Regions from separate parts of the Pseudobutyrivibrio sp. AR14 genome, predicted to be linked through region 2. Evidence: predicted binding sites of a transcription regulator. Region 2 holds the regulator's gene; the other holds the start of a gene.

Evidence for each region. Region 2 encodes Rex, which represses fermentation and respiration genes when NADH is low (regulators of the CRP and FNR family bind a similar motif). Its sites were predicted from a motif close to ATTGTTAANTANTTAACAAT; they were not measured.
Region 1: BLP50_RS01700 (carboxyl transferase domain-containing protein) is a predicted target of Rex. The motif match lies at 1,633-1,652, and genes of this name have one in related genera.

What each region holds. Positions count from the first base shown of each region.
Region 1 is NZ_FMUY01000001.1:356,419-359,627, reverse strand. It holds gene BLP50_RS01715 (NADP-dependent isocitrate dehydrogenase) at 1-44, shown strand, start outside; gene BLP50_RS01710 (segregation and condensation protein A) at 166-921, shown strand; gene scpB (SMC-Scp complex subunit ScpB) at 1,020-1,592, shown strand; gene BLP50_RS01700 (carboxyl transferase domain-containing protein) at 1,734-3,059, shown strand; gene BLP50_RS01695 (OadG family protein) at 3,078-3,209, shown strand, end outside.
Region 2 is NZ_FMUY01000001.1:247,381-250,589, reverse strand. It holds gene BLP50_RS01155 (hypothetical protein) at 95-862, opposite strand; gene BLP50_RS01150 (redox-sensing transcriptional repressor Rex) at 871-1,503, opposite strand; gene abc-f (ribosomal protection-like ABC-F family protein) at 1,563-3,209, opposite strand, start outside.

The sequences.
Region 1 (3,209 bases), 110 kb from region 2:
GCGATTTTATCATTGAAATTCGTAAGACTCTCGAGGCAATGTAATAATTGTCAGACAACTATATATAGTGGTTAATCATATTGACATACACAATATAGTCTAATATAATAATCTCATGTTAATAGGCATGAGATTATTTTTTTGCCCATAAGTAGGAGAAAATTCATGGAGATGAATGTTAAGCTTCAGGTATTTGAGGGGCCATTAGACTTGCTTCTTCACCTGATTGATAAGAATAAAGTTGATATTTACGATATTCCAATCGTTGAGATTACTGATCAATATATGGAATATGTTCGAGCTATGGATAATAGTGACTTGGATATTATGTCTGAGTTCCTGCTTATGGCTACCACACTTCTTGATATTAAGAGTCGTATGCTTCTTCCTAGAGAGGAAAAGGAAGAGGACGGCGAAGAGGCTGAGGATCCACGTGCAGAGCTTGTTCAGCAGTTACTTGAGTACAAAATGTACAAGACTATATCTTATCAGCTTCGAGATAGACAGATGGATGCCAGCCTTGTATTTTACAAGGAGCCTACCATCCCTGATGAGGTTTTAAAGTACGAGCAGCCAGTTGACTTAGAAGAGCTTATGTCTGACCTTACTTTGAACAAGCTTAATGATATTTTTAACCAGGTTCTTAAGCGTCAGGATAATAGACGAGATCCAATCCGTTCTACATTTGGTAAGATTAAAAAGGAAGAGGTTTCATTGGAACAGAAGATGGAGTGGACTATCGCTTTTGCTAAGGCTCACAATACATTTAGTTTCAGAAACTTATTAGAAGCTGCTCATTCTAAGACAGAGGTTATTGTTACATTCCTTTGTATCTTGGAAATGATGAAGGCTGGACAGATTAATATTACTCAAGAAGATACATTTACTGATATTGTTATTGAGAGTAAGATTGCTGCTTAAAATGCATGTTTTTTGCGAGACAAAGAATATGCTCAAGAAGTGCCATTGCCGGAGGCAATTTTTAGATGGCATTTTTCCTTATTGAATTTGGAGGGAATATGGATATTAAAGAAATAGAGAATATAGTTGAGGGCATTCTTTTTGCAATGGGTGGCACAGTTGAGCCATCTAAGATTGCTAAGGCTCTTGAAATAGAAGATAAGCAAGTTGTTGAGGCTATCGAGTCTCTTAAGAAATCATACGAGGACAATAATAGAGGTATTACAATTACCGAGATAGATGGTGCATATCAGATGTGCACTAGCCCTGATATTTATGAGTATCTTATTAGGATTGCTAAGCAGCCTAAAAAATACGTACTTACGGATGTGCTTTTGGAGACACTTTCAATCATTGCATATAAGCAGCCTATCACTAAATCAGAGATTGAAAAAATCCGTGGAGTTTCCTGTGATTTTGCAGTTTCAAAGCTTGTTGAGTTTGGCTTATGTACAGAGCTTGGCCGTCTTGATGCCCCTGGTAGACCTATGCTTTTTGGTACTACAGAGGAGTTTTTACGCTCATTTGGTGTTAGCTCAATTGATGAACTGCCAGAGCTTTCTCAGACGCAGATTGAGGAGTTTAAAATGGAGGCCGAAAATGAGGCTAATAATGTAGAGGTTACAATATAATTTTTATACAAAAAACCACCCAAATTTTGGGTGGTTTTTTTATGACAATTTTTTAACACGATTTCGTTGAAAAGGGCTTAAATAAAGGGTATCATTATACTTGCGAGAAATTTGAAATATTTATATAAATGGAGGTATGAGATGGGTAATGATTTAAATCAGGCTCAGGCTAGAATTAACGCATTGCTTGATGACAACAGCTTTGTTGAGCTTCAGTCATTAGTAGTTGCTCGCAACACAGATTTTAACCTTGATGCAAAGAAAGAACCATCAGACGGAGTAATTATTGGTCATGGTCTCGTGGATGGCACATTAGTGTTCGTTTTCAGCCAGAACGCCGAGGTATTGGGCGGTACTATTGGTGAGATGCATGCAAAGAAGATTCTGTCGCTTTATGACATGGCACTTAAAGTTGGTGCTCCTGTCATTGGATTTATTGATTGCGGTGGAGTTCGTTTACAAGAGTCATTTGATGCTCTTGAGTCTCTAGGTGCAGTTATCGAGAGAGCAGCAGATGTTAAGGGCGTTATTCCTCAGCTTATTTGTGTAGCTGGTCAGTGCGGTGGTGGACTTTCAGTTCTTCCAGCAATTGCTGATTTCACATTTATGGTTGATGGCGCTTCATTGTTTGTTAATTCACCTGATACTATTACAGGTAATGATAAAGATACATCATCTGCAAAGTTCCAGTTCGAAGAGGCTGGTACAGTTGATATGTATGGCTCACTTGAAGAAGTTGTTGCTTCAATGCGCCAGGTTATCTCTATGATTCCTAATGATATCGTAGAGGCTACAGATGATCTTAATCGTGCTTCAGAAGGCCTTGATTCTAAGGTATCTGATGCAGCTGCAATTGCTACTGAGATTGCAGATAATAGAGAGTTTATCGAGCTTAAAGCTGGATATGCTAAGGAGATGGTTACTGGTCTTATCAAGCTTGATGGCGTTACCATCGGTGTAGTTGGAAATAGAGAAGTTGATGGAGAAGCATATCTTTCAGCTATCGGTTGCGAGAAGGCTGCTGATTTTGTTGAGCTTTGCGATATGTATGAGATTCCTGTTCTTTCTATTACAAATGTTGCAGCATTTAAGTCTTGCACATGCCAGGAGAAGCGTCTTCCACGAGCTCTTGCTCAGATGTCACAGAGATTTGTTGATGCTAGCATTCCTAAGATCAATCTTATTACAAAACAGGCATACGGAAGTGCTTATGTTCTCATGAACTCTAAGTCACTTGGTGCTGATTTAGTATATGCTTTTGAAAATGCTTCAGTTGGTGCAATGGAAGCTTCTAAGGCTGCTAGAATCCTTTCTGATAATGGTACAGACGCTGCTGCAATTGAAAAAGATTACGCACAGCTTCAGGATAGCGCTCTCACAGCTGCTGCCCATGGCCATATCGATAGAATTGTTTCTACTGCAGATGCTAGAAAGTACATCATTGCAGGATTTGAGATGTTTTTTTAAGAGCAGGAAGGTGATTATATGAAGAAAAAAATATCATTACTTTTATGCACCTTAGCACTTGCTCTTGGTCTGACAGCTTGTGGAGAGCTTAAGAGTTCAGATGAGATTGCAGGACGTACAGTATCTTCTTATCGTGAAGAAGTTACTGAG
Region 2 (3,209 bases):
AAACTCCTTTCAAAAATAGGTTAATCTAACACTAATATTTTACCATAAGTCATAAAAAAAGACTAAACTTTATAAAGTCTAGTCTTTTATAGATTTATTGATTTTCTTCAGCTGATTCAATAGACTCATCTATTTCATCAGAATCCTCTTTTGTCTCCTTAGAAACCGCATCTAAATCTACATCTTCTAAGTTAACATTAGATAGGTCTGCGGCCTCCTCCTCAGAAGATTTCTTAGCTGATTTATCGTCAGCTTTGTCATCAGCTGTACCAAGATAGAAATCCCCATTTTGTAAGTCGAATAAATTAAGAACTTCCATACCAAAAACATCATGCATATATGAGTAAATCTCTTTATTATTAATCTCTCGATTATGCTTTCTAATGACATTTTTCTTAAGCTGGACACGGATATCCTTTATCCAGTTAGTAATCTCCTCAGCCTCTTGAGAATTAGTGCGAAGCTTATCATAGCAATAATCCATGGAGGCAAGCATAAGCTGCTTATTGACCTCCTCTGTCTGATTAGGAATATCCATCAGCTCATCCTCTGCAGAAGCTATGCGTTCTTTACACTCTTCCAAGAGACGCTTATCATCATCAAGCTTCTTAGAAACCAAATCGGAAGTGCCTTCCATGTTAGACATAACAGAAGACATAAGATTCTCTTTGACTTTCTTTAAATCTTTCAGCTCCTTTTTAAGCTCTGCCTCTCTCTTTAAAAGGTCATTTTCTCTAGTTTCTAATTCTTTAACATTGCTAGGCTTGCCGCCTAGAGCAAACAATCTATGCCACTTTTGATCCAATATAAGCATTGGAACTTTTATTTTAGCAATTGCTGCAGAATAATCATGCTCCCCCATAAACTCACCTACTTATTCTTATGCTGAGTAATATTATAAGATAACTGCATTAAGCTATCAGACAAATGAACGTTTTCGATAACCACATCTGGAATATCATCCAAATCAACATGGGCAAAATTCCAAATTGCATGGACGCCAAGAGATACAAGCTTGAGAGCTGTAGCCTTAGCATTTGATTTTGGAAGGGTTAGCGCCGCAATCTCAACATCATTATTCTTAATGAATTCAGGAAGATCCTCTAGCATCTGAACAGGAAGATCTCTAACCATCTTGCCTTTGAGTTCAGGATTAACATCAAAAAGTCCAATTATTTTAAATCCAACTCGCTCAAATTTAACATATCCTGCTATGGCCTGGCCTAAATTACCAGCACCGATAACAATAACATTATGGGTGTCATGAACACCAAGTATATTACCAATTTCCTCGTGGAGATAAGCAACATTATAGCCATAGCCCTGCTGACCAAAGCCACCAAAATTGTTCAAATCCTGTCTAATCTGAGATGCGGTAACATGCATCCTCTTACTTAGATCATTAGAAGAAATTCTTTCCACACCATCATCTAATAATTCGCCTAAATAGCGATAATATCTAGGCAATCTCCTGATGACAGCCTGAGAAATCTTTTTATCCAAAGCGTAAGCCTCCTAAAATCTATTCAATAAATTAATTATAAAATCTGTCTAAAAGCATGTCAAGGATTTAACAATCCCCACTCATCGTACAATTCTTCAAGGCGAGAATCTATTTCTTTCTGCTTAGCGGTAAGCTCGTTAAGCTTGGCAGAATTGGTCATATTTTCAGGCTTTAAGAACTCCTCTTCTATAGCTGCCTTCTTGGATTCAAGGGTCTCGATTTCCTCTTCAATTTTAGAAATCCTGTTTTGAAGCTTTCTTTTTTCAGCTTCTATTCTCTTCTGTTCCTTATAGTCAAGCTTAGCTGCAGTCTCTTCTGAGGCCCCAAGGGATACAGACTCAGTCTGTGTTCCATAAAGCTGTTCTTTTTTAGCAATGTAATCATCGTAATTGCCCAAATACTTTATAAGCTTTCCATCAGAGAGCTCAAGAATCATATTTGCAGTTCTATTTACGAAATATCGATCGTGGCTGACATACAAAAGTGTACCGTCATATTCATTAAGAGCCTCTTCTAGCATCTGCTTAGAATCCATATCAAGATGGTTGGTAGGCTCATCGAGAATGAGTAAATTAGACTTGGAAAGCATAAGCTTTGCCAAAGACACACGTCCTCTTTCTCCACCGGACAAATCACTAATCCTCTTGAATACATCATCTTCAGTGAACATGAATGCAGCCAAGGTATTTCTTACCTTTGTTTCAGTCAAAAATGGATAGGCATCATGCAACTCACTAAAAATAGTATTAGTTTCAGTGAGCCCCTGCTGTTCCTGATCATAGTAACCCACAGTAACATTGACACCAAAGCGAATTTCTCCTGATTCAAAATCAGTAAGACCATTGATACACTTTAAGATAGTTGTCTTACCTGTTCCGTTATCACCTAAAATAGCAATCCTATCACCCTTGTGTACCTCAAATGATAAATCAGTGAAGATATTTTTATCCTCATAGGATTTTGTCACATGAGAAAAATCAAGAACATCCTTGCCACTTTCTTTTTCTATTTCAAGAGTAAGTCGCATCTTAGGCATGTCCTTATCAGGAGCATCCATCACATCCATTTTATCCAAAAGCTTTTTGCGGCTCTCTGCTCGCTTGATTGATTTTTCTCTGTTAAAAGACTGAAGCTTATCGATAACAGCCTTTTGATGTTCAATCTCTTTTTGCTGCTTCTCATAAGAGCGCTCATAAGAAATCATATAAATCTCTTTTTGCTGCATAAAGGCAGTATAATTACCGGTATAGACACTAGTCCTACCGTAAGACAAATCAACCACATGGTCAGCTATCTTATCAAGAAAATATCTATCATGGGCTACAATAATCACTGCTCCCTTGTATGAAGAAAGATACCCCTCTAACCACATAATAGATTTTAAATCCAAATGGTTAATAGGCTCATCTAAAAGCAATAAGTCAGGTGAAGAAGCCAGAAGTCTACCAAGAGAAACTCTTGTCTTTTGACCACCTGAAAGCTCGTTCATGCTCTTATCGAAGTCCTCTTGTTCAAAGCCTAATCCCTTTAAAATACCAATAGCCTCAGAGCGGAATGTATACCCACCCTGCAAATCAAACTGATGCTGTAACTTATGATAATCATCCATGAATTTAGCCATTTCAGAATTATCAATTGAACTCATCATACTTTCCATTTCAGAAAGTCTTTTTTCCATGGAAAGTAAATCTTCTCTAGCGCTAAG